4 regions of the Pseudomonas sp. H11T01 genome follow, and region 1 is predicted to be linked to each of the others. Evidence: predicted binding sites of a transcription regulator. Region 1 holds the regulator's gene; each other region holds the start of a gene.
What was found. Region 1 encodes FliA, which starts transcription of late flagellar genes. Its sites were predicted from a motif close to CTAAAGTTTNNNNNNNNNNNGCCGNTAA; they were not measured.
Positions count from the first base shown of each region.

Region 2: the regulator FliA is predicted to act here: its motif matches at 3,342-3,369, upstream of ACN1C3_RS19190 (methyl-accepting chemotaxis protein).
Region 3: the regulator FliA is predicted to act here: its motif matches at 1,502-1,529, upstream of ACN1C3_RS32335 (flagellar protein MotY).
Region 4: the regulator FliA is predicted to act here: its motif matches at 5,819-5,846, upstream of ACN1C3_RS00035 (methyl-accepting chemotaxis protein).

Region 1 is NZ_JBLYED010000041.1:2,352-10,338, forward strand. It holds gene ACN1C3_RS31330 (DUF6124 family protein) at 1-177, opposite strand, end outside; gene flhA (flagellar biosynthesis protein FlhA) at 758-2,887, shown strand; gene flhF (flagellar biosynthesis protein FlhF) at 2,899-4,218, shown strand; gene fleN (flagellar synthesis regulator FleN) at 4,338-5,168, shown strand; gene fliA (RNA polymerase sigma factor FliA) at 5,165-5,905, shown strand; gene ACN1C3_RS31355 (chemotaxis response regulator CheY) at 6,075-6,446, shown strand; gene ACN1C3_RS31360 (protein phosphatase CheZ) at 6,469-7,257, shown strand; gene ACN1C3_RS31365 (chemotaxis protein CheA) at 7,285-7,987, shown strand, end outside.
Region 2 is NZ_JBLYED010000014.1:4,447-12,433, reverse strand. It holds gene betA (choline dehydrogenase) at 1-1,499, shown strand, start outside; gene ACN1C3_RS19190 (methyl-accepting chemotaxis protein) at 1,580-3,214, opposite strand; gene ACN1C3_RS19185 (undecaprenyl-diphosphate phosphatase) at 3,507-4,337, shown strand; gene ACN1C3_RS19180 (DUF1294 domain-containing protein) at 4,334-4,762, shown strand; gene ACN1C3_RS19175 (MmcQ/YjbR family DNA-binding protein) at 4,759-5,103, opposite strand; gene ACN1C3_RS19170 (LysR substrate-binding domain-containing protein) at 5,115-6,023, opposite strand; gene ACN1C3_RS19165 (FMN-dependent NADH-azoreductase) at 6,154-6,765, shown strand; gene ACN1C3_RS19160 (alpha/beta hydrolase family protein) at 7,019-7,987, shown strand, end outside.
Region 3 is NZ_JBLYED010000045.1:28,317-36,303, reverse strand. It holds gene rnt (ribonuclease T) at 1-393, opposite strand, end outside; gene pyrC (dihydroorotase) at 390-1,436, opposite strand; gene ACN1C3_RS32335 (flagellar protein MotY) at 1,609-2,517, shown strand; gene ACN1C3_RS32330 (argininosuccinate synthase) at 2,647-3,864, shown strand; gene ACN1C3_RS32325 (hypothetical protein) at 3,996-4,760, opposite strand; gene ACN1C3_RS32320 (response regulator) at 5,240-5,866, shown strand; gene ACN1C3_RS32315 (PA3496 family putative envelope integrity protein) at 6,118-6,297, opposite strand; gene nth (endonuclease III) at 6,405-7,043, opposite strand; gene ACN1C3_RS32305 (Rnf-Nqr domain containing protein) at 7,069-7,659, opposite strand; gene ACN1C3_RS32300 (RnfABCDGE type electron transport complex subunit G) at 7,652-7,987, opposite strand, start outside.
Region 4 is NZ_JBLYED010000001.1:2,612-10,598, reverse strand. It holds gene ACN1C3_RS00055 (DUF2339 domain-containing protein) at 1-604, shown strand, start outside; gene ACN1C3_RS00050 (DUF3999 domain-containing protein) at 601-1,974, shown strand; gene ACN1C3_RS00045 (class 1 fructose-bisphosphatase) at 2,183-3,193, shown strand; gene ACN1C3_RS00040 (DUF924 family protein) at 3,198-3,800, shown strand; gene ACN1C3_RS00035 (methyl-accepting chemotaxis protein) at 3,852-5,744, opposite strand; gene bamE (outer membrane protein assembly factor BamE domain-containing protein) at 6,028-6,282, shown strand; gene ACN1C3_RS00025 (lipocalin family protein) at 6,319-6,888, shown strand; gene ACN1C3_RS00020 (formimidoylglutamate deiminase) at 7,051-7,987, opposite strand, start outside.

The DNA of each region.
Region 1 (7,987 bases):
GAGGTTGCGGTCTTTGCCTTCGAGGTCGTCGGACAGGTCCAGGGTCAGGGTGGTGGCCGAACAGAAGGTTTCGTAGGCGTAGGCCAGCAAGGCTTGGGTGTTGATGTCGGGGGCGACGGTGAAGATCTGGAGGGGGCGGTTTTCGGTTTCAGGCGGATCGGGGGTGACTTTGATCATGGTTAAGCTCCCAGTTTTTCAAAAGGAGCTACCAGCATCACTTGCAGATGATGGGTGGTAGCTGTGCGCGGGTCTGCAAGACCGGGAAACTAGGAACCCGGCAGACCCGAAGGTCTCCCACGCACAGCCACCATAAAACACAGACACAAAAAAAGCGCCGAGCTGTTATGGAGGCGCTATGCGCCTAGTTATTCCGGCGGGCTTGCAGACCCGATCGCTGATTTTGCAGCGACCCGCGAAGATTATCCGCCGACCTTCGTCAAAGCAAGCCTCAAAACCCGTCGGAAAATTCTGTTTTGTGTTGCCTGCTTTTGATAGTTGCCAGCAGTGCCGGCCTCATCGCGAGCAAGCCCGCTCCCACACTGGATCTCCTGTGAACACAGTATTTGTGACCACCGCAGATCAAATGTGGGAAGGGCCGGGCGACGTTCGCTTGCTCGCGATAGCGTCCTCCCAGGCACTGCAAATCCCTGATCACCCCACTATTTCCCGCCTCCTCAAAAGTTGGAAGGCTTCTTGCAATAGCCGCCCTGCGCCGCTTCAGGCGTCAAAAGTTTGCTTTAAGGGACGGGGAAAACCGGTGGATCGCTCTCAGTTAATCAACAACGCTCGCAGCAGTCTGGCTGACCTCTCGCGAGGCAATCTGGGTGTGCCGCTGTTGCTGTTGATCATGCTGGCCATGATGATGTTGCCGGTTCCGGCGTTCCTGCTGGACGTGTTCTTCACCTTCAACATAGCCTTGTCGATCGTCGTGCTGCTGGTCTGCGTTTACGCGTTGCGGCCACTGGATTTCGCGGTGTTTCCGACCATTCTGCTGGTGGCCACGCTGTTGCGACTGGCGCTGAACGTGGCCTCCACGCGGGTGGTGATGCTCCACGGTCAGGAAGGCCATGCCTCGGCCGGTAAGGTGATTCAGGCCTTTGGTGAGGTGGTGATCGGCGGCAACTACGTGGTCGGTATCGTGGTTTTCGCGATTTTGATGATCATCAACTTCGTTGTGGTGACCAAGGGCGCCGGACGTATTTCCGAGGTGAGCGCGCGTTTCACCCTCGATGCGATGCCCGGCAAACAGATGGCGATCGACGCCGACCTCAACGCTGGCCTGATTGATCAGCCGCAAGCCAAGTTGCGCCGTCTTGAAGTGGCGCAAGAGGCTGAGTTTTACGGCTCGATGGACGGTGCCAGCAAATTCGTTCGCGGTGATGCCATCGCCGGTCTGCTGATTCTGTTCATCAATCTGATCGGTGGTATTGCGGTCGGTATCTTCCAGCACGGCATGACCTTCGCCGATGCGGGCAAGGTTTACGCACTGTTGACCATTGGTGACGGTTTGGTGGCGCAATTGCCATCACTGTTGCTGTCGACGGCGGCGGCGATCATGGTGACCCGTGCTTCCGGTTCCGAAGACATGGGCAAGCAAATCCATCGGCAAATGTTCGCCTCGCCCAAGGCCCTGGCGGTGGCTGCCGGTTTGATGGCGGTGATGGGTTTGGTGCCGGGCATGCCGCATTTCTCCTTCCTCAGCCTAGCCGCTGTCGCCGGTGGTATGGCGTACCTGGTGTGGAAGAAGCAAAACATCGTCAAGGTTCAGGCTCTGCAAGAGGTCCAGCGTCAGCAGGACCTCTTGCCTTCACCGTCGCGTGCTCAGGAAACCAAGGAATTGGGCTGGGATGACGTGACGCCGATCGACATGATCGGCCTGGAAGTCGGCTATCGACTGATCCCGCTGGTGGACCGTAACCAGGGTGGTCAGTTGCTGGCGCGGATCAAGGGTGTGCGCAAGAAGCTTTCCCAGGACCTGGGCTTCCTGATGCCGACTGTGCATATTCGTGACAACCTCGATCTGGCGCCGAGCGCCTACCGCCTGACCTTGATGGGTGTGACCCTGGCCGAAGCCGAGATTTACCCGGATCGCGAGCTGGCGATCAACCCGGGGCAGGTTTACGGCACGCTCAATGGTATTACCGCCAAAGATCCGGCCTTTGGTCTGGAGGCGGTGTGGATCGAGATCAGTCAGCGCTCCCAGGCGCAATCGCTGGGGTACACGGTGGTGGACGCCAGTACCGTGGTCGCCACGCACCTTAACCAGATTCTCTACAAGCACTCCAGTGAGCTGATTGGCCACGAAGAAGTTCAGCAACTCATGCAGTTGCTGGCCAAAGGCTCGCCAAAACTGGCGGAAGAGCTGGTGCCGGGTATTCTTTCTCTGTCGCAACTGCTCAAAGTGTTGCAGGCGTTGTTGGCTGAGCAGGTGCCGGTACGCGACATCCGCAGCATTGCCGAAGCCGTCGCGAACAATGCTGCCAAGAGTCAAGATACCGCCGCGTTGGTCGCTGCGGTGCGCGTCGGATTGTCGCGTGCCATCGTCCAAAGCATTGTGGGGCTTGAGTCCGAGCTGCCTGTGATCACCTTGGAGCCAAGGTTGGAACAGATATTGCTCAATAGTTTGCAGAAGGCAGGACAAGGCCAGGAAGAGGGCGTTCTGTTGGAGCCAAGCATGGCCGAGAAGCTGCAACGTTCGTTGATCGATGCGGCGCAGCGTCAGGAAATGCAAGGTCAACCGGTGATTCTGCTGGTAGCCGGTCCGGTACGCGCGATGCTCTCGCGGTTCGGACGTCTGGCAGTCCCGGGTTTGCACGTGTTGGCGTATCAGGAAATTCCTGACAACAAGCAAGTGACCATCGTTGCGACAGTAGGGCCCAACGGCTGAGGTAGTGGTTTATGCAAGTTAAGCGTTTTTTCGCCGCCGATATGCGCCAGGCCATGAAGCTGGTTCGCGATGAGCTGGGCGCTGATGCTGCCATTATCGGTAATCGTCGGATCGCCGGCGGTGTCGAGCTGACGGCTGCCCTGGATTACAAGCTGTCCGCGCTGGCACCGCGTGTGCCAAACATCGAGCTCGAAGACGAGTTGCGCAAAACCCAATCGCGGATCGTCACGGCCCAGGCGGAACTGAGCCTGCGCGGTGACGGTGATTCAACCATTAATCGCCAGTTGTTCGCCGGTTTGCCGTTGACGGCTGCCGAACCCTTGATCGAGCCGACGCTCGCTGAACCCCGTCGTCCAGCACCGGCACCCGCCGCTGCGCCTTCGGTGGATCAACGCGTTTTTGACTCGATGCGTTTCGAGCTCAACGGTTTGCGTGAACTGCTGGAAGTGCAGTTGGGCTCGCTGGCCTGGAACCAGTTGCAAGGCAGCAAACCACAGCAGGCCAACCTCTGGCGTCGCCTGCAACGCATCGGTTTGTCCGGTCCGCTGTCGCGCGATCTGCTGGCACTGACGGCTGAAATCGAAGAGCCTCGCCAGGCCTGGCGCATGCTGCTGGCGCACCTGGCGCGGATGATCGCAACACCCGAGATCGAGCCGCTGGAAGAGGGCGGTGTGATTGCTATGGTCGGCCCGGCCGGAATGGGCAAGACCACTACACTGGCCAAACTGGCGGCGCGTTATGTGCTCAAGTACGGCGCGCAGAATATCGCGCTGGTGAGCATGGACAGCTACCGGATCGGGGCTCAGGAACAACTCAAGACGTTGGGGCGTATCCTCAATGTCTCCGTAACCCATGTCGACCCGGGCCAGTCCCTGGCGCAGGCGCTCGATCCGCTGCTGCGCAAGCGTGTGGTGTTGATCGATACCGCCGGCCTTCAGGCCAGCGATCCGGCACTGCGCATGCAGCTGGAAAGCCTGGCTGGTCGCGGGATCAAATCAAAAAATTATCTGGTGTTGGCAACAACCAGCCAGAAACAGGTTCTAACCGCCGCTTATCACAGTTACAAACGTTGTGGGCTGGCCGGCTGCATCCTGACTAAACTGGATGAAACGGCGAGTCTGGGCGAAGTGTTGAGCCTGGCGATCAGTCACGAGTTACCCGTTGCCTATCTGACCGATGGGCCACGGATTCCGGATGATCTGCACTTGCCGCGACGCCATCAATTGGTCAGTCGCGCCGTGAGTGTGCAGATGCAGGAAGAACCCAGCGAAGAAGCCATGGCTGATATGTTCGCTGACCTCTACCACAGTCCGACCAAGCGGGTCGGCTGAGGTAACAATGAATAGATTGCAGTGTACCTACATCGATGGTCTGCCATGCATTGTTCCAATGGTGAACGCGCAGCCAGTTATGTGGCCTCCGTCTAAGTAAGACAAGGTAAAGAACGAACATGGGCAGCATGCATCCCGTACAGGTGATTGCGGTGACCGGCGGCAAAGGTGGCGTCGGGAAGACTAACGTGTCAGTGAACTTGTCCCTGGCTCTGGCTGAGCTCGGCCGGCGCGTCATGCTGCTGGATGCCGATCTGGGGCTGGCGAACGTCGACGTTCTATTAGGGCTGACACCCAAGCGCACTCTGGCCGATGTGGTCGAGGGGCGCTGTGAACTGCGCGATGTATTGCTGCAGGGCCCCGGAGGGATTCGTATCGTCCCGGCGGCGTCCGGCACGCAGAGCATGGTGCATCTGAGTCCGGCTCAACATGCCGGGCTGATCCAGGCCTTCAGCGACATTGGCGACAACCTCGACGTGCTGGTGATCGACACCGCCGCCGGTATCGGCGAGTCAGTGGTCAGTTTCGTTCGCGCAGCCCAGGAAGTACTGTTGGTGGTCTGCGACGAGCCGACCTCGATCACGGATGCCTACGCGCTGATCAAATTGCTCAATCGCGATTACGGCATGAACCGCTTCCGTGTGCTCGCCAACATGGCGCAGAGCCCGCAGGAAGGGCGCAATCTGTTCGCCAAGTTGACCAAGGTCACGGATCGCTTCCTGGACGTGGCCTTACAATACGTCGGTGCGGTTCCCTATGACGAATGTGTGCGCAAGGCTGTGCAAAAGCAGCGTGCAGTCTATGAGGCCTTCCCGCGTTCGAAGTGCGCACTGGCGTTCAAAGCCATTGCTCAGAAAGTCGATACCTGGCCGCTGCCTGCCAATCCACGCGGGCATCTGGAATTTTTCGTCGAGCGACTCGTGCATCAAACGGCGGGTCCTGTTCTATGACAGCCAGCGGTTACAACCTTTACAAAGCCTCTGCACGTGACAGCCAGTACGAACTGATCGAGCGCTATGCGCCACTGGTCAAACGTATTGCCTACCACTTGCTGGCACGCCTGCCGGCCAGTGTTCAGGTCGAGGATCTGATCCAGGCCGGGATGATCGGCTTGCTGGAAGTGTCGACCAAATACGATGCCAGCAAGGGTGCGAGTTTCGAGACGTATGCAGGTATTCGCATTCGTGGCGCGATGCTCGATGAAGTGCGTAAAGGTGACTGGGCTCCACGTTCGGTACACCGCAATACCCGAATGGTCAGTGACGCAATCCGCTCAATTGAAGCTAAAACCGGTCGTGACGCTAAAGATCACGAGGTTGCGGCCGAACTCCAATTGAGTCTCGACGATTATTACGGGATTTTGAACGACACCTTGGGCAGCCGGTTGTTCAGCTTCGACGATCTGTTACAGGACGGCGAGCATGAAGGGCTGCATGAGGATGGCGCGAGTGCTCATCTCGAGCCGTCGCGTGACCTGGAAGATGAACGCTTCCAGGCTGCGTTGGCGGACGCGATTGCCAATTTGCCGGAGCGTGAGCGACTGGTGTTGGCGCTGTACTACGACGAAGAGCTGAACCTCAAGGAAATCGGTGAGGTCCTGGGGGTCAGCGAATCGCGGGTCAGCCAGTTACACAGCCAGTGCGCAGCCCGCTTGCGGGGGCGTTTGGGGGAGTGGCGAGCGCGTTGACTGGCAGTGTGGGGACACTGCGAACGAGGTTGGTACGGCGTTGTTGCTGCACCGATCACGGCCCGTTGTAATCCATACAACCGTTGAGTGTTACGCCGAATTGATTGAATGGCGTGTCCAGGTGCTGGGCGCGTTTTAAGACTGCTTGGAGGTCGAATTGGACAAGAACATGAAAATCCTCATCGTTGATGACTTCTCAACGATGCGGCGGATCATAAAAAACCTGTTGCGTGACCTTGGGTTCACCAACACGGTCGAGGCGGATGACGGTACTACCGCGATTCCGGTCCTCAACAGCGGGAGCATCGACTTTCTGGTAACAGACTGGAACATGCCCGGCATGACGGGTATCGACCTGCTGCGCCACGTGCGTGCCGATGAAAAGCTCAAGCACCTGCCGGTGTTGATGGTCACGGCCGAAGCCAAGCGCGAGCAAATCATCGAAGCCGCTCAGGCCGGTGTGAACGGCTATGTGGTCAAACCATTCACGGCTCAGGCGTTAAAAGAAAAGATTGAAAAAATCTTCGAACGCATCGGTTGATGACGTCCGCCACGGGGGAGCTATGGAGCAATACGAAACTTCACAGGGCGATTTTGAATCGACCCTGAAAAAACATGCCCGCGAATTGGTCGACAGCCTTGAAAAAGGCAAATTCGGCGACGCCGTACAACTGATCCATGAGCTCAACCAGACCCGTGATCGTGGCCTGTACCAGGAAGTCGGCAAGCTCACCCGCGAGCTGCATAGCGCAATCGTCAATTTTCAAATTGACCCGAATATGCCGCAAGCCGAGGAAGTTTCACAGATCACGGATGCCACTGAGCGCCTGTCCTATGTGGTCAGGCTGACCGAGGCTGCGGCCAACCGCACTATGGATCTGGTCGAGAACAGCACTCCCTTGGTCAATGGCCTGAGCAGCGAAGCTCAGGCCTTGAGTGTGGACTGGGGGCGGTTCATGCGCCGGGAAGTCGGAGCCGAAGAGTTCCGCGAACTGGCCCGGCGGGTAGAGGGTTTTCTGACGCGTAGCGAGCAAGAAACTCGCGTCGTGTCGAGCAATCTCAACGACATTCTGCTGGCTCAGGATTACCAGGACCTCACGGGGCAGGTGATCAAACGCGTGACTCAATTGGTCACGGAAGTCGAAAGCAACCTGCTCAAACTCGTGCTGATGGCCAGTCAGGTCGACCGCTTTGCGGGCATTGAACATGACCGTGAATCGATCCTCGCTGAAAAAGATCCGGAAAAACATCTGTCTCAGGGTGAAGGTCCGCAGATTCATGCCGATAAACGTGAAGACGTTATGTCCGGTCAGGACGATGTTGACGATTTGCTTTCCAGCCTTGGATTTTAGGCCGACCTAGTAGGAGCACCCATACACATGAGCTTCGGCGCCGATGAAGAGATCCTTCAGGATTTCCTGGTTGAGGCCGGCGAGATTCTTGAGCAACTGTCCGAACAACTGGTCGAGCTTGAAAGCCGACCCGATGATGCGGACCTGCTCAATGCAATTTTTCGCGGTTTTCACACTGTAAAAGGGGGCGCCGGCTTCCTCCAGCTCAATGAGCTGGTGGAGTGCTGTCACATCGCCGAGAACGTTTTCGACATCCTGCGCAAGGGTGAACGTCGCGTCGACTCGGAACTGATGGACGTGGTTCTGGAAGCGCTGGATGCGGTGAACGGCATGTTCACCGAAGTCCGCGAACGCACCGCGATCACCGCCGCAACGCCGGAATTGTTGGCCGCCTTGGCTCGTTTGGCCGAGCCTGCCACTGCCGATGTTGCAGCGGAGGTCGAAGTGAGTGTGGAGCCGGTCGCCGAGAGCGATTCGGGCGATGTCACCGACAACGAGTTCGAACTGCTGCTCGACTCGCTCAATGCGGTCAAAGCCCAGGCCGAAGCGCCTGCGGTGGTTGCGGCAGCTCCAGCCGCGGCTGGCAGCGATGAAATCACCGATGCCGAGTTCGAGTCGTTGCTCGATCAGCTGCACGGCAAGGGTCAGTTTGCCGTTGACGCAGTGGTCGCACCGGCTGAGCCTGCGGTACCCAAGGCTGCTGCGGCCAGCAACGAAATTACCGATGACG
Region 2 (7,987 bases), on a different contig from region 1:
GCTACGAGACCGAGCCGGAACCGTACCTCAACGGACGGCGAATTCACTGTCCGCGAGGTAAGGTGTTGGGTGGCTCTTCGTCCATCAATGGCCTGGTGTACATCCGTGGCCATGCGCTGGACTTTGACGAGTGGGAGTCCCTTGGCGCAATCGGTTGGGGCTATCGTAATTGCCTGCCGTATTTCAAACGCGCCGAGAGCTGCGAAGCCGGTGGCGACGAATACCGGGGCGGTTCCGGGCCCTTGCACACCACCAGCGGCAACCACATGAAAAACCCGCTGTACGGGGCCTGGGTTGATGCGGGAGCCGAGGCGGGCTACATCAAGACCGACGATTGCAATGGTTTTATGCAGGAAGGTTTCGGCGCCATGCACATGACGGTGAAAAACGGCGTGCGCTGTTCCACCGCCAACGCCTATCTGCGACCCGCCATGCAGCGAGCCAATCTGACCGTGGTCACCAAGGCGATGACCCGTCAGGTCATCCTCGACGGCAAGCGCGCGGTGGGGATTATCTACGATCGCGAAGGCCAGACTCATACGGTCCATTGCAAGCGGGAAGTATTGATCTGTGCCGGACCGATCGGCGCCCCTCATTTGTTGCAACGCTCCGGTATCGGGCCGGCCGAGGTACTGAAAAAAGCCGGTGTGGAAGTCAAACATCACCTCCCTGGCGTCGGTGAAAACCTGCAGGATCACGCCGAGATTTACATCCAGTTCGGCTGCAAGGAACCGGTGACGCTCAACAGCAAAATGGACCCGCTGAGCAAATTGTTGATTGGCCTGCGCTGGTTGCTGCGCAAGGACGGGCTCGGTGCGACGAATCACTTTGAGGCGGGGGGCTTCATTCGGTCTGAACAGGGGCTGCGCTGGCCCGATATCCAGTTTCACTTCCTGCCCGCTGCCATGCGTTACGACGGCAACAAACCGATCAAGGGGCACGGCTTCATGGTGCTCACCGGGCCGAACAAACCCAAAAGCCGAGGCCATGTGCGGATTCGCTCGGCAGACCCATACGAGCATCCCGAAATTCTCTTCAACTACCTGCAACGTGAAGAGGATCGCGAGGGGTTCCGACGTTGCGTGCGTCTGACCCGGGAAATTATCGGTCAGCCGGCGATGGATCGCTTCCGTGATGGCGAAATTGCGCCCGGCCCGCTGGTCAACACTGACGAAGAGATCGATGCGTTCGTCCGCGAAAATCTGGAGAGCACCTACCATCCCTGTGGTTCATGCCGCATGGGTGAGGACGACATGGCGGTGGTTGACTCGCAACTGCGCGTACGGGGGATTGAAGGATTACGGGTGATCGACTCGTCGGTGTTTCCGAGCGAGCCGAACGGTAATCTCAACGCTCCGACCATCATGCTTGCCGAGCGGGCCGCCGATCTGGTTCGCGGACGCAAGATGCTGCCCGCGTCCGATGCGCTCGTCGGTCTGGCCCAGGCGTGGGAAACCCGCCAGCGCACATCAGCGCCGGTACGTAAGGTCCGCTGCTGATTCGACGGGTTTGTCGCTGTAAGAGAGCGTGCTGCCCGCAATGGGCAGCAACGTGGGTGTCGTCCAGTTATCCAGATAGATCAGACCCGAAACTGCTTGAGCAGGCTGTTCAACTGCCCACTGAGCTCTTTGAGATGCAGGCTGGCGACGCTGGATTGCTCGGCGGCCAGGGCAGTGCTGTGGGACAGGCCGGCAGCCTGGGTGACGTTTTGGTTGATGTCCTCGACCACATGCGCCTGTTGCAACGTCGCACTGGCGATCGACGCATTCAGGCCATTGAGATTACGCAGCGCCTGGCCGATGGCGTTCAGACTGACGCTGGCCAGGCCTGCTTGCTCGATGGTCAGTTGCGATGCCCGACTGCTGTCGCTGATGACGTTGACGGCTGCTTCGGAATGTTTTTGCAGGCGTTCAATCATCGACTGAATCTCGGCCGTGGACTTCTGCGTGCGTTGGGCCAGCAGCCGGACTTCATCGGCGACCACCGCAAAACCGCGACCTTGCTCACCGGCTCGGGCCGCTTCAATCGCCGCGTTGAGCGCCAGCAGGTTGGTTTGTTCGGCGATGGAGCGGATCACCTCGAGTACGCTGCCGATCTGCGTGCTTTCTGCCGCCAGCGTGCGGATGACCTCGACCGCTTGATCAATGGTGGTCGACAGCTGATCGATCTGCTGCAAGCTGCCGTCGATATTCACCTGGCCTTGTTGGGCCTGTGCCTCGGCATCACGCATTTCGCTGGCCGCCTGCTTGGCGTTTTTCGCCACGTCCTGTACGCCGTAGGTCACTTCATTGATCGCCGTGGCCACCCGTTCCATTTGCTGGGATTGCTGCTGACTACGTTCCTGAGCCTGCGTGGCGTTGCTGCCCAGATCGGCAGAGGACTGACCCAAGGCGCTGGCAGATACTTGTAACTGAGTGATGACCTGACGCAGTTTGGCAGTGAAGCTGTTGAAGTGCCGGGCCAGTTGAGTGACTTCATCCTGCCCGTGGGTATCGAGGCTGCGGGTCAAATCGCTTTCGCCGCTGGCGATATTGGCCATGGCCTGAACTGTTTCCTGCAGCGGACGCACAATGCTGCGGGCGATCAAAATCACCAGCAGCGCCATGATCAGCGCGATGGCGAGGCCAATGAACGACGCCTCCCATACCTGGCCGTAGAACTCAGCCTGCATATCATCGATGTACACGCCGGAGCCGATAACCCAGCCCCAGGGTTCGAACAGCTGCACATAGGAGGTTTTCTGGACCGGTGCACTGGCGCCTGGTTTTGGCCAGCGGTAGTCGAGCATGCCGGCGCCTTTGGCCTTGGCGATGCTCACCATCGCGTTGAACAGTGCAAGGCCGTCAGGATCCTTGATCCCTGAGAGGTCCTGGCCTTCGAGTTTTGGATTGGCCGGATGCATGATCATCACCGGCTTCAGATCGTTGATCCAGAAGTAGTCGTTCTGGTCGTAACGTAAACCGCGAACCACGCTCAGTGCCTGTTTCTGCGCAGCGTCACGGCTCAAGGTGCCGGCGGTTTCGAGGCCGTGGTAATAAGCCAGCACCCCATTGGCCGTCTGCACGACGTGCTGGGTTTTCTGCGCCTTGGCCTGATACAGGTCATCGTGAATCTGCTTGAGCATCAACAGGCCCAAGGTCAATAGCATCAGCACAGCCACTATCAGGATGAGCCACAACCGACGACTGATGGACACACTGCGCAAGCTATTCATAACCCGTCACTCCAGATTCTTTTTATTGTCATTAAATATCTGTCGGCATTCAGGCACGGTACTGGGTGTTAGCCAATCTGACCCAAGCCTACTAACGCGACAGCGTTAATCGGGTATGTCTGATAGGATTTCGGCCGCGCATGGAAAAACCTGAATTCGGCCTGACTTTTCACGGAGTTTTTACGGTTTTTTATGGATCTTATGCGCGCAGAAATTCAGCTGCGCCAGCGCAGTTGACGCTTTAAAAAATATTAACGAGGCGTGCCTGGAGGCATTGCTTCATGGGGGATTGATGGATCTTTGGACCGCCGTTCAGGCATTGATTTTAGGGGTTGTAGAGGGGCTGACGGAGTTTTTACCGATTTCCAGTACCGGACACCAGATTATTGTCGCGGACTTGCTGAATTTTGGTGGTGAAAGGGCCATGGCCTTCAACATCATCATCCAGCTCGGGGCGATTCTGGCGGTAGTGTGGGAATTTCGCCGCAAAATCCTCGATGTTGTCGTTGGATTGCCGACACAGCGCAACGCCCAGCGATTCACGATCAATCTGCTGATCGCGTTCATGCCGGCCGTGGTGTTGGGGGTGATTTTCGCCGACCTGATTCACAAATACCTGTTTAACCCGATTACCGTCGCCACAGCCTTGGTGGTAGGCGGCATCATCATGCTCTGGGCCGAGCGCCGCCAACACGAAGTGCATGCTGAAAGCGTCGATGAAATCACCTGGAAAGACGCACTGAAAGTCGGCTTTGCCCAATGCCTGGCGATGATTCCCGGTACTTCGCGTTCCGGCTCGACCATCATCGGGGGCTTGCTGTTCGGCTTGTCGCGCAAAACCGCCACGGAGTTTTCGTTCTTCCTGGCGATGCCGACCATGGTCGGTGCAGCGATGTACTCGGGCTTTAAATACCGTCATTTGTTCCAGCCTGCAGACTTTCCAGTGTTCGCCGTTGGCTTCGTCACCGCGTTCATCTTCGCGATGATTGCGGTCAAAGGGCTGCTCAAGTTCATCGCCAGCCACAGCTACGCGGCGTTTGCCTGGTATCGGATTGCCTTCGGCCTGCTGATCCTCGCCACCTGGCAGTTCGGTTGGGTCGACTGGTCGGCCGCCAAAGCGTGATCGAGCCACGGTCACGCACCAACTCCGGGCAACAGCCCGGGGTTGCTGTTCAGAACCCGCGATTCAAAGGGTTGGTTTTTCTGGCGTTGTGCACATTGCCAGGTTTCGGTTCGGCAATGTTGTGGCTTCGTGGGATTTCCATTATTCCCTTGGCGGCCTACGGGATCGTCAGCCTGCTGGCGTTCTTCCTGTACTGGAACGACAAGCGCAAGGCCCGCGCCGACAGTTGGCGTACGCCGGAAAACGTTCTGCATGCCGTGGAACTGGCCGGTGGCTGGCCGGGCGCGTTGTTGGCCCAGCAGCTATTCCGGCACAAGACGCGAAAAATCTCGTATCAACTGGTGCTCTGGATCATCGTCCTGTTGCACCAGGCCTTCTGGATTGACCAGCTGTTCCTCGGTGCCACTCTGTTTTCCCTGTTCTAAAGCTGTAACCCGACCTGCACGCGCTTGGGCAACTTGCTGACCACCAATTGATGGGAGCGTTGCAGCAAGCCTTGCAGTTCATCGGTGGCCAGCGGGTAGGGCGTTTCCATGATGATCCACTGCGCCCGCGCCAGATAAGGCGCGGGGTGAATGCCTGGGCGATCGACATGGCCGAGAAACAAGTCTTTGTCGACCTTGAAGGCCAGCGATGCACCCCGCAGGTTCTGCAGTGCAAACATCTTGTTCCCGGCAATCGAGAACACCCGCACGCCACCCCATTTGTAATCCTCTCTGGCACCGGGCAGCGCCAGGCAGAAGTTCGCCACGTCCTCTTCGGTCATGGGTTTACCTTTCATAACAGTCGATCTCCGCAGCTTTTGAACGATTCGGTCAAATGGTCAATCCAGGCGCGCACCGCTGGCAGCACCCCGCGCCGATGAGGGTAGACCGCTTGCAGCCAGCCGCCAGGCAGCGACCACTCGGGCAATAGCTGAACCAGCTGGCCGTTTTCCAGCTCCTGTTCGCAATACATCATCGGCAGGATAGTGAAGCCCAGACCTGCCAGTGTGCAGGCTTTGCGGACAATGAAATCGTCGACGCCCAAGCGTGCTTCAAGCGCCAGCTCACAGGCGTTTCCCTGTGCATCGAGCATACGCAGGTGGACCAGACGATCAGCTTCCAGAGCACCCAATACCGGAATACTCTTCAAATCCTCGGGGGTGTTGATCTGCCGTTCGCGGACAAAGGCCGGGGAGGCAACCATGATTGTCTGGGCTTGGCGCAGGCGTCGGGTGACCAGTAAGGGGTCTTCATCACCCAGTTCCCTGACTCGCAAGGCCACGTCGATGCCTTCGTTCACCAGGTCGACACGCCGATTTAGCAACATCATCTCAAGCTGGACTTGCGGATATTTCTCAAGGAAGGTGCTGGTCACCGACGGCCAGAACTCATGGGCCAGACCCACAGGGCACGACACTCGCAAGCGTCCGCGGGGCTCACTGGACATGCTGGCAACCGCTTCGTCAGCCATTTCCGCCTCCAGCAGCATGGCCTGGCAGTGCCGAAGGTAACGCTCGCCGACGGCCGTCAGTTTCAATTGGCGGGTAGTGCGCTGTAGCAGTCGGGCATTGAGCCGTTCCTCCAGCTCGGCAATGCGCCGGGATAGACGCGATTTTGGAATGCCCAGCATGCGCCCGGCGGCGGCGAAACCTCCGGCTTCGACGACCTTGGCGAAATAGTAGAGATCATTGAGGTCTTGCATCGTCAATACTCGACTGTTCTATCAGTGAGACGAACTATCGCATTAATGCCGGCTAATCAGCCATTGGTTTCATCTGTAGGATTGTTCTCACTTGATCGCCCGGTGGCGATCCTCACTTGGAGAATCCCACATGAAACTGTTGCATATCGATTCGAGCATTCTGGGCGACAACTCGGCTTCCCGTCAGCTCAGCCGCAGCGTCGTTCAAGCCTGGCAAGCCGCTGAGCCGGCAGCCGTGGTGACTTACCGCGACCTGGCAAGCGATGCCATCAGCCACTTTTCCGCCACCACTCTGGTTGCTGCCGGCACGACTGCTGAACTGCGCAACGCCGCGCAACAGCACGAAGCTGAGCTGAGCGCTTCGACCCTGGCTGAATTCCTCGCCGCTGACGCCGTGGTCATCGCAGCGCCGATGTACAACTTCACCATTCCAACCCAGCTCAAAGCCTGGATCGACCGTATCGCGGTTGCCGGCCAGACCTTCCGTTACACCGAAGCCGGCCCTGAAGGCCTGTGCGGTAACAAGAAAGTCGTGGTGGTGTCGACTTCCGGTGGTTTGCATGTCGGTCAAGCGACTGGCGTCGCCCACGAAGAGTACTTGAAGGTCCTGTTTGGTTTCATCGGTATCACTGACATCGAGTTCGTCCGTGCCCATGGCCTGGCCTACGGTGACGAAGTTCGCGTTAAAGCCATGAGCGATGCTCAGGTGCAGATCAGCGAACAATTGTTCGCTGCAGCGTAAAACTTGTGTAAAGACTGACTAAATAGCTCAGGCAACACTCACTAAACTCTGTATTCTGACCGCCAGTAGATGGTCAGAGTACGGAGTTTTTTGTGTCTGACGTTTCAGGATTTGGCCCAGGTTATGCAGTCATGGGTAATCGACCCCGTACTGTGTACGCCTCAGAAGCGGCCAAGACTGGCACAAAGCCTTGGTTGTAAGGGATGGCAGCAAAAAACGGGCTTTCTTGTTACGCAGCGAAGGTGGGCATCCGATGATGCGTCTTTGTGCAGTGTTACTGATCTGCCTGTTCAGCAGCCTGATTTCAGTGCAAGCCGCGCCTGCGCCGCATCCTCATTGGAGCGTCGGCTTCCATGAGATGAGCTTTCTCGATCCGCTGGATTTGCAGCCGATGCGAGCCATCGCCTTTTACCCGTCGACCGGCATAGAGCATTCAAGCAAGGTCGAGGGTTATCTGATCGAAGCCACCAAAGACGCCAAAGTCGCGATTGGTCGGTTTCCGATGCTGATGCTGTCCCACGGTAACACCGGAACGCCGCTAGCCCTGCATGACCTGGCGACCTCGCTGGCACGTAAAGGCTTTGTGGTGGTCGCGGTGATTCACCCCGGCGACAATTACAAGGATCACAGTCGCCTTGGCACCTTGAGCAACCTGTATGGCCGGCCGCTGCAGATTTCCGAAGCGATTACCGCGACACTGGGGGATCCGATGCTGTCGCCGTTCGTCAATGCTGAACAGGTCGGGGTGATTGGCTATTCGGCCGGCGGCGAAACCGCATTGATCCTGTCCGGTGCCACGCCGGATCTGGATCGGCTGCGCCGATATTGCCAGGAGCGCCCTGACGACAACGACGCCTGTAACACCCAAGGCGAATTGATCGTCGATCGTGATGACTTGCAGCCTGTCGCCGACCCGCGGGTTCACGCTTTGCTGCTGATGGCGCCGCTGAGTCTCAAGTTTGGTCGTCATACCCTGGCTGATGTGCATGTGCCGGTGCTGCTTTACAGCGGAGATGGCGACAAACTGGTGGCTTTCGACAAAAACGCCGCTGCGCTGGCGCGCAAGCTGCCGACAGCCCCGGACTTCAAGTTATTGGCCGGTGCCGGGCATTTTGTCTTCTTGGCGCCCTGTACCGAGGAGCAGCAGGCGGCCATGCCGGCGTTGTGCACCGATGCTGACGGCGTCGATCGCAAAGACATTCACCGCAACATGATCTCTGAA
Region 3 (7,987 bases), on a different contig from region 1:
CCCCACCAGAATTGCGCGTTTGCAGCCGTTGGCCTTCAGGGCCTTGCGTACACCGCGGAAGATATCGGTCAGGGCCGTCTCTTCGCTGACTGCCATACGCAGCGGATGATCGAGCTTGATTCCGGTGAACTCCAGGGCCGCCGCTTCGATGTTCGCGCCTTCGAAAGGCTCGACCCGGAAGAAGTAGGTGTGTTCGGGGAACACGAAGCCTTTTTCATCCATGCCGATGGTGACAGCCGCAATTTCCAGCAAGGCATCGGTGGCACAGTTGAAACCACCGGTTTCAACGTCGACGACTACCGGCAGGTAACCACGAAACCGGGCTGCCATCGGATGGCGAGAGCCACCACCGTTATGGCCGTCTTGTTCGTCGTCGAAATGGTCTTCACTCACAAGTGTTTCTCCAGCAGACGCCAGCGCAGTTTTTCACCAGCGCGCAGCGGGATTACAGACAGCTCGCCGAAGGGCAGGCTGGTCGGGGCGGTCCATTCTTCGCGAACCAGGGTGATGCGATCGGTGTTTACCGGCAGACCATAGAAGCGCGGGCCGTGCAAACTGGCAAAGCCTTCGAGCTTGTCCAGCGCATTACGCTGTTCGAAGGCCTCGGCATACATCTCGATCGCAGCATAAGCGGTGTAGCAACCGGCACAACCACACGCGGCCTCTTTGGCGTGTTGCGCGTGCGGGGCCGAATCGGTGCCGAGGAAAAACTTCTCGCTGCCACTGGTGGCGGCGTCGAGCAGTGCTTCCTGGTGGACATTGCGTTTGAGGATCGGCAAGCAATAGAAATGCGGGCGAATCCCGCCAACCAACATGTGGTTGCGGTTGTACAGCAGGTGATGAGCGGTAATAGTTGCGCCAACATTGGCCGAGGCCTCGTTGACGAACTGCACGGCTTCTCGGGTGGTGATGTGTTCGAACACCACTTTGAGTGTCGGGAAGCGCTCCACGACCCGACGCATGTGTTCGTCGATGAACAGCTTTTCACGGTCGAAGACATCGACATCGCCGCGAGTGACTTCACCGTGAATCAGCAAGGGCAGCCCGACTTCGGCCATGGCCTCAAGTGCGGGAAAGATCTTGTCGATGCTGGTAACGCCAGAGTCCGAGTTGGTGGTCGCGCCAGCCGGATAGAGCTTGGCGGCGTGCACAAAACCACTGGCCTTGGCCTCGCGAATCTCGGCAGGCTGAGTGCGATCAGTCAGGTAGAGCACCATCAGTGGTTCGAAACGGCTGCCGGCCGGGCGCGCAGCGAGAATACGCTGGCGATAGGCATCGGCTTCGGCGGCGTTACGCACCGGTGGTACCAGGTTGGGCATGATGATGGCGCGGCCAAAGGTGCGCGCAACATCTGCGACAGTATTGGGCAGCACAGCACCATCGCGAAGATGTATATGCCAGTCGTCGGGACGCAGCAGGGTCAGGCGGTCGGACATTGGGGATTCCAGGCGGGTCAAACTGAGGGGAATGCTACCGGAAAAGACTCTCTCAGGCACTCGCTATCAAGTTTTGCAGCAAGCTTCCGATATCCCATAGGTGTGCTGTAAACAAGTGATATGCCGTAAACGTGTGTGTCGGTCTTTTGTATAGAAGCCAGTGGAGCCTCCCGTGCGCCAGCGTTATTTAGCCTTGCTCAGTGTGTTTGCCAGCCTGCCCGCGATGGCTCTGACTTTCCAGACGCGTCTGGAGAGCATCGAGTGGACAGTCGAAGGCGACAAATTCGAGTGCCGTTTGAGTCAACCCATTACCGACTTTGGCTCGGGTGAGTTCGTTCGGCGTGCGGGCGAGCAGGCAACGTTCCGTCTCAAGGCCTACAACTCAGCACTGAGTGGCGGCTCGGCGACTTTATTGGCGGCCGCTGCGCCTTGGCAGCCGGGGCGCGGTGACATCAATCTGGGTTCGGTAAGAACCGGCAGCGGTGATGTGTTGTTCAACAGTTCCCAGGCACAGGCCGGCCGACTGTTTAATGGCCTGCTGGACGGTCGCAGCCCGGTGGTTCGCCATTACTCTCGTGATGGGGGTGTTTCTGAAGTCCGTTTGCTTGCGGTCAAGTTCAGTAAGGCCTACAGCGACTATCAAGCGTGCACGGCGAAGCTGTTGCCAATGAACTTCGAACAAGTGAAGCAGGCCGAGGTCGGTTTTCCAGGCGGCGGTATCGACCTGGATGCGCAGGCCAAGGCCAAGCTGCAAGTCATGCTGGCGTTCCTCAAAGCGGATCCGACCGTCAATCACATCGAGCTCGACGGCCATTCGGACAACAGTGGTAATCGACTGACCAATCGCGATCTGTCGCGCCGCAGAGCGCTTGCGGTGCTGGACTTCTTCAAGGCCAATGGCATCCAGGAGTCGCAAATCACTATGCGTTTCCACGGTGAGCGCTACCCTTTGGCTCCCAACACCAATGCCTCCAATCGGGCCAGGAATCGCCGGGTCAATGTTCAACTAGAGCGTGTTGCACCCAGCGAAAAAACCGCCCCACAGATCAGTTCCGCAAGCAACGCCGCGGCAACTTCCTGAAACGGCTGTAGTCGTCGCGCGTTCGACATAATCTGTCGCTTCGTCGTCATAAGCTGTCGCGCCTCTGTAAATTATCCTGTTTGAACGGTAGACTTGAAGGCTTTCCGTACAACCCGGTGGAGTGATGGCATGGCGGACGTAAACAAGGTCGTTCTGGCGTATTCCGGCGGCCTGGACACTTCGGTGATCCTCAAGTGGCTGCAGGATACTTATAACTGTGAAGTGGTGACGTTCACCGCTGACCTGGGTCAGGGCGAAGAGGTCGAACCTGCACGCGCCAAGGCACAAGCCATGGGCGTAAAAGAGATCTACATCGACGATCTGCGCGAAGAGTTCGTACGCGATTTCGTGTTTCCGATGTTCCGCGCCAACACCGTTTACGAAGGCGAGTACCTGCTGGGTACCTCCATCGCTCGTCCGTTGATCGCCAAGCGTTTGATCGAAATCGCCAACGAAACCGGCGCCGACGCCATTTCCCATGGTGCAACCGGTAAAGGCAACGATCAGGTCCGTTTTGAACTGGGCGCCTACGCGTTGAAGCCTGGCGTCAAGGTGATTGCTCCTTGGCGTGAATGGGATCTGCTCTCCCGTGAAAAGCTGATGGATTACGCTGACAAGCACAACATCCCTATTGAGCGCCACGGCAAGAAAAAATCCCCGTACTCGATGGATGCCAACCTGCTACACATCTCCTATGAAGGCGGCGTGCTGGAAGACACCTGGACCGAGCACGAAGAAGACATGTGGCGTTGGACAAAGTCCCCGGAAGACGCCCCGAACGTCGCAACCTATCTTGAGCTGACCTATCGCAATGGCGATATCGTTGCTCTGGACGGCGTTGAGATGACGCCTGCGACCGTTCTGGCAACGCTGAACCGTATCGGTGGCGAAAACGGTATTGGCCGTCTGGATATCGTCGAGAACCGTTATGTCGGTATGAAGTCCCGCGGCTGCTACGAGACGCCGGGTGGCACCATCATGCTGCGTGCTCACCGTGCAATCGAGTCGATCACCCTGGATCGCGAAGTGGCTCACCTCAAAGACGAGTTGATGCCTAAATACGCCAGCCTGATCTACACCGGTTACTGGTGGAGCCCTGAACGTCTGATGCTGCAACAGATGATCGATGCGTCTCAGGCACACGTGAATGGCGTGGTTCGTCTGAAACTGTATAAGGGCAACGTCATTGTCACCGGCCGTAAGTCCGATGAGTCGTTGTTCGATGCAAACATTGCGACGTTTGAAGAAGATGGCGGCGCTTACAATCAAGCGGATGCTGCAGGCTTCATCAAACTCAATGCGTTGCGTATGCGTATTGCCGCAAACAAAGGTCGGAAATTGTTCTGATTGATTGAATGTGAGTAAAAAAGATGGCCCTGCAATAAGCAGGGCCATTTTTTTGTGTACTGTTTTTTTTCTTATCCTGCCTCATACGCCTTGCGCTTAATTCGCGTTGTCTTATTGCGTGTTTCCTGGTGTCAGTCATTTGCCTGGCAGGTCTGCGTCAATGTACGCGCGCTCAAGTTGTAAACCAGGTAGAAAGAGTGTTTGGTCTTGTCTTGATTGAGTATTTTGAACGCGTTTTGATTAATAAGCTGGGCCGATTTCTGATTGACAAGAAAAATGATGAGGTCGCGGGCGTCTGGTGTGCTGCGTATTTTCTGGCCGATCTCGGTGATTAAAGTATCAACGTCCTTTTTTGTATTTATCCTCCGAGTATCAATAATGTGTAGGCCGTGCAGTGTATGGGGTAGATGAAAGGTGTATTGCATGGCGTGATGGGTGAGTAAGTTGACAGGTGTCGGTGGGTCTTGCGCATTGCGGTATGAATAGCGGCACTTGTGCTGCCGGAATATAAAACTCTGCGGCGGGCATTTAACGAGTCTTTCAGGTGGGTGGAAATTTTCCGCACTGTCTGTGGTGTTGTTATGTTGCTTTGGGAGTGGGGCATTCGACGGTGGGGCTTTAGTTTTTCTCGAGCGAGTTGCACCGTCGATGACCTTTATAAAGTCTTCTCCTTTCTCGAAGTCGGAAGGCGCGTAAAGCGATTTGTAGTTAAAATTCAATGTGACAAAGAAAAGAAGTATCAGGCAGAACGGAAAACTGATCAAAAACCAGACGTAGACATCCCTGTCACCGTCGTCAAGGAATGGAAGCGATACGGTTGCAGAGGCTTCCGTCAGCGCGGCGAAAATGGCAATGATGGTCATTGGGTTGGTTATTTTATTTTGAGGTGTATTCATTTTCTTCTCACTTAAGAGTGTTGTGTTTTTATAGTGTGGTCAAAGACTCCGACGGTAAGTGTTAGCGTGGTGCAGGTTGATGGTTGATTTTTTGTTGGGCTTTTGTTGTTTATAGTGATTCTAGATTCGGTTTGATAGTGGGTGGTTTTTTTAATTAGGGAGGACGTTAAACGAAAGTATATGTCTGGCAGGTTTGTTTTGTGCTGCGAGAACTCAACATAGTGTGTAGTACTCTTCTGGTTGTTCCGATGTGTATCGAATAGTCATGTGATACAAAAAAGCTTTGACTCAAGGTAGGGCCCGTGGCGATTAAACTTAAAGACACATCCTTTTTAGTGCTTTTTTGTAGGGCGAATCCGCGTTATTTGTAGGGATGCTCTCTGGGTGCTGGTGAGTGGGGGGGGCGCCATGCCAAGGGGGAAATGACTAGGCTATTGTGCTGACTCTAAAAATTCGAACAGCGAAAATTGGACTTGCCCATGAATAAAGTGCTGATCGTGGATGATCATCCCGTCATTCGTCTTGCTGTACGTATGCTGATGGAACGTCATGGCTATGAAGTCATTGCGGAGACGGATAACGGCGTGGATGCCTTGCAGCTGGCTCGTGAACATTTGCCGGATATCGTTATTCTGGATATCGGAATTCCAAAACTTGATGGTCTGGAAGTTGTCGCGCGTCTGACATCAACCCCAATGCCTTTCAAGGTATTGGTGTTGACCTCGCAGGCACCGGGGCATTTTTCCATGCGGTGTATGCAGGCTGGCGCCGCAGGGTATGTGTGTAAGCAACAGGATCTGACAGAGCTGCTGAGCGCGATCAAGGCAGTACTTTCCGGTTACAGCTACTTCCCCAATCAGGCGTTGCATACCGTCCGCTCGAGTTTGGGAAATGCCAGCGAAGCGGACATGGTGGATCGTCTTTCTGGTCGGGAAATGATGGTGTTACAACAGCTTGCACGAGGAAAGACCAATAAGGAGATTGCCGATGGGATGTTTCTCAGCAACAAAACAGTGAGTACCTACAAGACACGCTTGCTGTTAAAACTCAATGCCCGCTCGTTGGTTGACCTGATCGAGCTTGCGCAACGCAATGGATTGGTTTGAATCCCGACACTAAAGACAACAAGAAAGGGGGACGGTATTACGCGTTGCTCGGCCTTGAACCGGTTTGTCTGTGTCTACCTGAGTGCTCGCAACCTATGCTTTTCTCTTGGTGTCCTTGCATACGCTAATTGTTTGCCGTGCTGCACCAAGCACTGCTCTATCGGTCGACAGGACGTCTCTGCGAAAAAGCCAGTGGCCAAGTGCCCCGGGTAGCCGACAAAAAAGCCTCCGTTTCGGGAGGCTTTTAGGTGTTAATCGTCAAAATCGTAATCGGCCAATTGCTTTTGCAGACGGCGCTCTTCCAAAAGGTTGTCAATGGTGCGGCGTTTGCTGAGATTGGTCTTCGCGACCTCCACCACAGGCTCGGCATCCTCTGACTCAACGGCGGTGAAGTCGTCTTCTACGTCCAGTTGCTCTTTACTAGCGCTCATAAAGTTAACTCCAGGCTAAGACTGCCATTGGGGCTCCTTATAGCGATAATCCGGTGCCGGGTAAAAAAGATTTTTTCAATCGATCGATCATCAAACTCTATGGATGCTCAATCGTCAGAGGTCTTGTGCTTGTATTCGCACAGGTCTTCGATCCGACAGCTGCCACAGCGTGGCTTGCGGGCCTGGCATACATAGCGTCCGTGGAGGATGAGCCAGTGGTGCGAGTCGAGCAGAAACTCCTTTGGCACGAACTTCATCAGTTGTTTTTCTACCTCGACGACATTTTTCCCCGGCGCCAAGCCTGTACGGTTACTGACCCGAAAAATATGCGTGTCGACCGCCATGGTGAGCTGGCGAAAGGCCGTGTTGAGCACCACGTTAGCGGTTTTACGTCCCACGCCGGGGAGTGCTTCAAGCTCTTCGCGTGTTTGCGGAACTTCACCGTTATGACGCTCTACCAGCAATCGGCAGGTTTCGATCACATTCTTCGCTTTGCTGTTGTACAGGCCGATGGTCTTGATGTATTCCGACAGCCCTTCGACACCGAGCGCATGGATCGCCGCAGGTGTGTTGGCGACCGGGAACAGTTTCGCTGTGGCCTTGTTGACCCCAACGTCCGTCGCCTGGGCAGACAGGATGACCGCGATCAACAGCTCAAACGGTGAGGAATAAGCCAGCTCGGTTTTCGGTTCCGGATTGTCTTCGTGAAGCCGGCGGAATATTTCCAGACGTTTTGCGGCGTTCATGGGTAAAGCGTTTCCTTGAAGGCAGTCAGTGTGGTTTGGAAGAGGCGGCCCAAGCCTGTTTCGCAGCGATCAGCAGCCCTAGCAGGATAAACCCGCCTGGCACCAGAGTGAGCAAGCGTGGTCCCGTATCCTGGGCCCATAGCCAGAGCTGCCAGTGAGTATCGACGGATCCGGCCAGCCACGACAAATGGCTGCCGAGCGAACCCGTTCCCAGCACCTCGCGCAACGTGCCCAGTGCAATCAACAGCACGCCAAACAGGCCAAACAGTCGCAGGCGTTCAGACATCAGGCTGTGTTCGAAAAAGCCGTTGAGTTCGAGCAACACGCATTGAAGGGCAATCAGTCCAAGATATATGCCCAGGCTTCGATGCAGCTCAAGAGTCCAGACTTGCAAGGCCAGTTCTGCACAACTGACGATCGTCGCGGCCAGCACAATATTGGCTGCCAGGCGCAGACTGGGACTCAGCCAGGTCCGAATCGCTTTCATGGTCATGCCATAGATTGCGATGATCACAATGGACATCAGCCACAAACCGACGGCCTTGACCAAGGTGTCGCTGACACCAATCAGCGGCGCGAGCATCAGCGAATTGCGCAGTGTCGAGGTGTTAGTCATGAGCAGGCTTTCCCGTGAGTTGTGCCTGATGCTCGTCGAAATAACGCAGCGCATCATGAATGGCGCTTATCACCGACCTTGAGGTAATTGTCGCTCCGGCCATCTGATCGAATTGACCGCTGTCCTTTTTAAGGGCCCAGCCCGAGTCGGGCGGATCATTGCGTGATTTGCCGGAAAAGCTTTGCAACCAGGGATTCGGGGTCGCCGCAATTTTCCCTCCAAGCCCTGGGGTTTCTGACTGTTTGAGGGTTTTTACGCCCAGCAGCTTGCCGTTTGCCCCGATCCCGATCAACAGCTCAATAGGGCCTGCGTAGCCAGTCGTCTGACT
Region 4 (7,987 bases), on a different contig from region 1:
AGTGCTGATGCTCGGCTGGTTCTGGCTGGCGAATATCGTCAGTGACGGTACCGCCGAGCCACTGCCCTATGTGCCGCTGCTCAATCCGCTGGAGTTGGGTCTGTTGTTCGCGCTGTTCGGGGTTTATGTCTGGTCCCGAAGTGCGGTCACGCAATGGGCGATCCGCGCCGACTATGCCGAGCGCGCGACGCAGCTGGTGGCCGGTGTGTCGCTGTTCGCCTTCTTCACCGCGCTGGTGATGCGCAGCGCTCACCATTGGGGCGGCGTGCCGTTTGAGTTGGATGCGCTGCTCGAGTCGATGCTGGTGCAGGCCGGCCTGTCGATCGTCTGGACGCTGATTGCCCTGAGTCTGATGATCGGCGGCCATGTGCGTCACCGCCGCGAAGTCTGGCTGATCGGCGCGGCGCTGATCGCGGTGGTGGTCGCCAAGCTGTTCTTTGTCGAGCTGAGCAACCGTGGCGGGCTGGCGCGGATCGTGTCGTTTATCGGCGTGGGTGTGTTGTTGCTGGTGGTGGGCTATTTCGCACCGCTGCCGCCCAAGCGTGCCGAAGCTGAGCCGGGTACTGAAAAACCGGCCAATGAATCTGAAGGAGTGTCGTCTTGAGTCAGAAGCTGAGCCTGGGTTGGTTGGGGGCTGTCGGGTTGTGTGTGGCGCTGTCGGCAAATGCCCAGGATAAACCGGGAGATTTCACCACCCACGTACCGTTGACCTTGAGCGGCGAAGGCCCTTGGTATCGCCTCGAGTTGCCGATGGAGGTGCAGCTGAAGGCACGCCAGACTGATCTCAGCGACGTTCGGGTGTTCAACGCCGCCGGTGAGGCCCAGGCCTACGCGCTGGCTCGTGAGCAGGCGCAGAGAGCCGAAAACAGTACCCTGAACGACGTGAAGTGGTTCCCGCTGTATAACGCAGCGGACGCCAGCGAAGCCACGCCGAGTATCCGGGTGCAATCGAGCGCCAACGGCACTTTGGTTGAAGTCCAGCCTTCCACTCAGCTGGAGGCCGGTGAAGAAATCCTCCGTGGCTGGCTGCTGGATGCCAGCGCGATCAAAGCGCCCTTGCAGCAGTTGATCCTTGACTGGACCAGCGAGCGTGATGGCTTCCAGCGTTTCAGCATTGAAGCCAGCGATGACTTGCAGCATTGGCAGTCGTGGGGCGAAGGGCAGGTGGCGCGCCTGTCGTTTGCCGACGAACGCGTCGAGCAGCATGAGGTCGGTTTGCCTGGGCAGTCGGCGCGCTATCTGCGCCTGCTTTGGAAGACTCCGCAGTTGGCGCCGGTCCTTACCTCAGCCCAATTGGAGAGTGCCCGGACCCATAGTCTGCCGCTACCGTTGGTTTGGTCGCAGCCGCTGACTGGCAGCAACGTGAAGGCGGGCGAATACACCTGGCAACTGCCAATGGGCCTGAGCGTCGAGCGTTTGCGGATTGAGCTGAGCCAGGCCAACAGCCTCGCGCCGGTGACCCTGTTCGGTCGTCGCGAAAGCAGCCTGCCGTGGCAGCTGCTGAGCAGCGGTTTGCTCTATCGCCTGACCCAGAACGGTCAGGATGTGGTGCAGGACGAATTGCAATTGCCCGGTCAGACCGTTCAGCAGTTGAAACTGATCGTCGATGAACGCGGTGGCGGCTTGGGCGCCGAAGCCCCGGCCTTGCACTTTGCTGTGCGGGCGACGCAGCTGGTGTTCCTGGCTCGTGGTGCAGGGCCGTACACGCTGGCGCTGGGTAGTCCGACGGTGAAAGCGGCGAATCTGTCGCTGTCGACATTGATTCCGGATTACAGCGCCAAGCGATTGGCCTCACTGGGCCAGGCCAAAGTCGATGGTGGTCCGGTGGCGACTCAGCCGACCACGGCGCCGCCGCTGGTTACCTCTGGCACCGATTGGAAGAGGGTCGGTCTTTGGGCCGTGCTCTTGCTGGGCGTGGTTTTCCTCGCGGCAATGGCGTTCAGTTTGTTGCGTAAGCCACCGGCGAAAACCTGATTTTTGGCGCTCCGCGAAGGCACTCTTTCAGTCAGACGAGATGCTGAAACTGTGAGGAATCTTCAGGCACCTTCGGTCGGTTTCGGACTACGCTCAACCCGGCGCATGAACTCTATCTGCCTTAACTGGGTCTGACAGGAGGAAATGCGCCTCGACTCGCGTTAAACTGCGCGGGTTTTTAGCCCCCCCTATTCATCCGGAGCCATCCATGTCCCGCGTTACCCTAAGTCGCTATTTGATTGAGCAGACCCGCAGCAACAACACTCCTGCCGATCTGCGCTTCCTGATCGAAGTGGTGGCGCGTGCTTGCAAGGAAATCAGCCACGCCGTCTCTAAAGGCGCCCTGGGTGGTGTTCTGGGCAGCATGGGCACCGAAAACGTGCAAGGCGAAGTGCAGAAGAAGCTCGACGTACTGTCCAACGAGATCCTCCTCGAAGCTAACGAATGGGGCGGTCACCTGGCCGGCATGGCGTCCGAAGAAATGGACAATGCCTACCAGATCCCGGGCAAATACCCGAAAGGCGCCTACCTGCTGGTTTTTGACCCACTGGACGGTTCGTCGAACATCGACGTCAACGTTTCGGTGGGTACCATCTTCTCGGTACTGCGTTGCCCGAATGAGCACCTGAGCCAGAACGAAACCCTCAGCGAGAAGGCTTTCCTGCAGCCTGGTACCCAGCAAGTCGCTGCCGGCTATGCGATCTACGGCCCGCAAACCATGTTGATCCTGACCTTGGGCGACGGCGTCAAAGGCTTCACTCTGGACCGTGAAATGGGCAGCTTCGTCCTGACCCACGAAGACATCAAAATCCCGGAAACCACCCAGGAATTCGCGATTAACATGTCCAACCAGCGTCACTGGGAAGCTCCGGTACAACGCTACGTTGGTGAGTTGCTGGCGGGTGAAGAAGGTCCGCTGAAAAAGAACTACAACATGCGCTGGATCGCCTCGATGGTTGCCGACGTGCATCGCATCCTGACCCGTGGCGGTCTGTTCATGTACCCGCGCGACAGCCGCGAGCCGTCCAAACCGGGCAAACTGCGGTTGATGTACGAAGCCAACCCGATGTCGTTTTTGGTCGAACAGGCTGGCGGCGCTTCCACCGATGGCCACCAGCGAATCCTCGACATTCAACCCGAAGGCCTGCACCAGCGTGTAGCGGTGTTCCTCGGTTCGAAAGAAGAAGTCGAACGCGCCACGGCTTACCACAAGGAATAAACCCATGTCCGCCCCTTGGCAGCCGTTGCTCGATTGGTGGTTCGGTTCAACCGAGACTCCCACCGAGATAGTGGCTGACAAGGGCAGACTGTGGTTCGGCAAGCGCGACAGCCAGGACCTCGAAGCGCGTGAGCGTTTCGGGGCTCAGGTCGAGCAGGCACTGGCCGGCGAATTGGCTGAGTGGGCGCAATGCCCGCAAGGTTGGCTGGCGCTAGTGTTATTGCTCGATCAACTGCCGCGAATGATCTTTCGCGACACCCCAAAAGCCTTCTCGGGCGACCTGCGTGCTCAAGCGTTAGTGGCTCAAGGGATTGCTGCGGATTTCGACCGGCAACTGCCGGCCATGCGTCGGGCGTTCATTTACCTGGTGTTTGAGCATTGCGAGAACCTCGCGGTGCAGAACGAAGGTGTGTCGCGCTTCGCTACCTTGCAAGCAGAGCAACCGCTGGCCGATCAGCCAGTGTTTGCCGACCATCTCGACTACGCCGAACGCCATCAAAAAATCATCGCCCGGTTTGGCCGGTTTCCCCATCGCAATGAAGTGCTTGGGCGGGTTTCCACGCCTGAAGAGTTGGCGTTTTTGAAAGAACCGGGGTCGCGGTTCTAGATTTTCGTTGCTGCTGATGCCGACTTGCTCGCGATGAGGCCCTGAAGGGCACTAGATCCTGAAACTCCCCACCAATTGCTTCAACCGTGCCGCTTGCTGCTCAAGGTCGGCACATGCCCGTAAGGTCGATTGCAGGTTTTCCACGCCTTCCTGGTTGAGAGTGTTGATCTCGGTGATGTCGACGTTGATCGATTCAACCACGGCGGTCTGTTCCTCGGTCGCAGTGGCCACCGACTGGTTCATGCCGTCGATCTCGCCGATGCGTTGGGTCACGCTGCCCAGGCGTTCGCCAGCCTGGTTGGCGATGCCAACGCTGCTTTCGCTCTGGCGCTGGCTGTCGGTCATGGTGATGACTGCTTCGCGGGCGCCGACCTGCAATTCCTCGATCATCTTTTGCACTTGCTGCGCTGAATCCTGAGTGCGGTGGGCGAGGTTGCGCACTTCATCGGCGACCACTGCAAAACCGCGTCCGGCTTCACCGGCACGGGCGGCCTCGATCGCGGCGTTGAGCGCCAGCAGGTTGGTTTGTTGCGAGATGCTGGTGATCACTTCGAGGATCTGCCCGATGTTCACCGTATTGCTGTTCAGCGTCTCGATATTGCTGCACGAATCGCTGATCTTGGCCGACAGCTGCTGCATGGCGGCGATGGTTCTATCCACCACCTGTTGACCGTCTTCGGCCAGGCTGCGGGCGTCGCTGGAGTGCTGCGAGGCGAGGGCGGCGTTCTGGGCGATTTCCTGGGCAGCGGCGCCGAGTTGGTTGATCGCCGCAGCGACGCTGCTGGTACGCGAAGCCTGTTGGTCGGAGTTGAACATCGACGAGTTGGAAGCGCTGACCACGCGCAGGGCCACTTCGTTGACTTGGCCGGTGGCCGACGCTACTTCGCGAATCGAGGTGTGAATCCGCTCGACGAATCGGTTGAAAGACACGCCCAGAGCCCCGAATTCGTCGTGGCCATGAATGGTCAGGCGCTTGGTTAGATCACCTTCGCCTTCGGCGATATCGTGCATGGCGCGGCCCATGGTCAGCAGTGGTTGCATCAGCACGCGGATCAGCATGCCCAGCAGGGTGATGATGATCACGACAGCGATGGCCATGGCGATGATTGCCGAGGTGCGAAATTCGCTGAGCATCGAGAACGCGGTGTCCTGGTCGAGCACCAACGCCACATACCAGTCCGCCGACGACACGCCGTTAACGTGGGTGAAGGAGATGAACTGGGACTTGCCGTCGACTTCAACTTCCTTCATGCCCGGGCTGACGTTCGGCGCGCCGTTTGGATAAGCATCGGCGAGGCTTTTAAGCACCAGTTTGCTGTCTGGATGGATCAGGATCTTGCCGTCGGCGCTGACGATAAAGGCGTGGCCATGACCGCCGAAGTTCAGCGAGTTGATGATCGCACTGACGCTGGACAGGTCGATGTCTGCGCCGGCCACGCCGATGAATTGGTTCTGATGCTGCACCGGGGTGGCGACGGTGATCACCAGCTTGCCCGAGGACGCCGCGATATAGGGTTCGGTGACGATGGTCTGCTGGGCGCTGTTGGCCGCCTTGTACCAGCCACGGGAACGCGGGTCGTAGTCCGCCGCACGGTTACCGGCCGGCACCGAGAACATTACGCCGTCCTGGCCGCCAAAGTAGCTGAGCTGGAAATTGCTGGTGTAGGCAGGCAGGCCGACGCTGCGCTTGAGATTGTCGGGTGCGCTGCCGTCGACGGCGATTTGTTGGGCCAGCGATTGCAGCAATTGCATGCGGCTTTCCAGCCAGGTCTGAATGTTGCGGGTGGTCAGGCTGCCGAGTTCCTGCATCGAGGACTCGGTGTTGCTACGCAAGGTCTGGCGTTGTCGATAGTCGTTGAACAAGATGAAGCAGGCGAACGCAACGGCGACCACAAGAGCGGCTGCCAGCAGAATCTTGTGGCTGAATTTCATGTTTCTGGTCATTAAATGAGCTACCGCAAGAGGCTGGTCAACGAGGGGGCGTCAATTTGCCCATCGAGGGGCTTTGTGCTGCTTTTATGTCGGCTTCCCAGCGCCAAAGATTAGGCGGTTTTTGAGAAAGTCGACGAAATACCCGTTAATGCGGGAAAGTGGCTGATTTCAGGGGGAAATGGGGGGATTTGCGATGTAAGAAATAGCCAGTGGCTTGGGGAACCAGATGGCGGTTTTCTCTTCTAAGCTTCTGGTTGGCAGCCATGCCTTCTCTCTTCCGCCCAGGAGTTTCACCATGTCGCTGCGATCCCTCGCTCTGTTGTCGTTCTGCGTGCTGTTAGCTGCATGCAGCAAGGTCAATCAGGAAAACTACTCGAAAATTTCGACCGGCATGCCCAAGGCTGAAGTCGAAAAACTCTTGGGGACTCCTTCCGATTGTTCTGGCGCCCTGGGCATGTCCAGCTGCACCTGGGGCAACAAGAACAGCTTTATCAGCGTGCAGTATGCCGGTGACAAAGTACTGATGTTTTCCGGGCAAGGCCTGAAGTAAAAAACACCGGGGTCACGCGCCCACGGGAGAAAAATAATGATTCGGTTCCTAATAGTTCTTTTGGCCGGCCTGATATTGGCCGGCTGCGCCACCTCTGGCAATGACCCGTTGGCGCCCAAGACCGTCAACAGCGTCAATCTCAAACGTTACCAAGGGACATGGTACGAGTTGGCCCGTCTGCCGATGTATTTCCAGCGCAACTGCGCGCAATCCGAAGCCCATTACACCCTTAAGGCCGATGGCGATATCGCGGTGTTAAACCGTTGCCTGACTTCGGATTGGCAGTGGGAAGAGGCCAAGGGCACCGCAACGCCGCAGATTCCCGGCAGAGCCGACAAGCTGTGGGTTGAGTTCGATAATTGGCTTACCACTCTGATACCGGGCTTTTCCAAGGGCGAATATTGGGTGTTGTACGTCAGCGATGACTACAAGACTGCCATCGTCGGCAGCCCGGATCGGCGTCACCTTTGGCTGCTGTCACGTTCGCCTGAGGTCAATGGGGTCAAGCGTGAGGACCTGCTGAGCAGGGCGCGTCAGCAGGGTTATGATACGACCCGCCTGATCTGGCGAGTGTCGGATACGAAGATGGCGAAGGCGTCGAATTAGCCTGTGGCCGTTCACTGTGGCGAGGGAGCTTGCTCCCGCTGGAGCGCGAAGCGGTCCCAAAATCGGCAATTGCGTTTTATCAGGGATAACGCAATTGCCGATTTACGACTGCTGCGCAGCCGAGCGGGAGCAAGCTCCCTCGCCACAAATGATCACCAGCACTCAGCCTAAGAGCTCGCGTAACACTTGGGTAAACGCCCGGCCGCTGTCTTCTTCCCCGGCATGGTGGCCGTCGCGGATCACCCATTGACCGTTGACCAGCACGTCCCGAACCTGGCGATCGCCGCCAGCGAATAGCCAGCGATTGAGAATCCCGTCGCCATTTGCCGTTGCCAGATACGGGTCATTGCCGTCGAGCACCAGCCAGTCGGCGCGCTTGCCGACTTCCAGGGCGCCTATCGGCTGCCCCAATGCTTGCGCGCCGCCGTCCAGTGCAGCGTCGTAGAGCGTGCGGCCGACCATCGGTTGATCGCCGCGATACAAGCGGTTGCGCCGCTGGTCGCGCAGACGTTGGCCATATTCCAGCCAACGCAGTTCCTCGACCACGCTCAGCGAGACGTGGCTGTCGGAGCCGATGCCCATTCGTCCGCCTTGGGCGAGGAAATCCACCGCCGGGAAAATCCCGTCGCCGAGGTTGGCTTCAGTGGTCAGGCACAGGCCGGCGATGGCCTTGCTCTTGGCCATCAGCGCGACTTCTTCCGGATTGGCGTGGGTCGCGTGGACCAGACACCAGCGTTGATCGACCTCGGTATTTTCGTACAGCCATTGCAGCGGACGACGACCGCTCCAGCTCAGGCAGTCCTCGACTTCTTTTTGCTGCTCGGCAATGTGGATATGCACCGGGCACTGTTTATCGCTGGCCGCCAGCACTTCGCTGATCTGTTGCGGTGTTACCGCGCGCAATGAGTGGAAACACAAGCCCAATTGCTGCGCCGGCTGCTGTGCCAGCAGTGGTTGCAAACGTGCCTGCAAATTCAGATAGTTTTCAGTGCTGTTGATAAAGCGTCGCTGGCCTTCATTCGGTGCTTGCCCGCCAAAGCCTGCGTGGCTGTAAAGCACAGGCAGCAACGTCAGGCCGATACCGGCGGAGCTTGCGGCC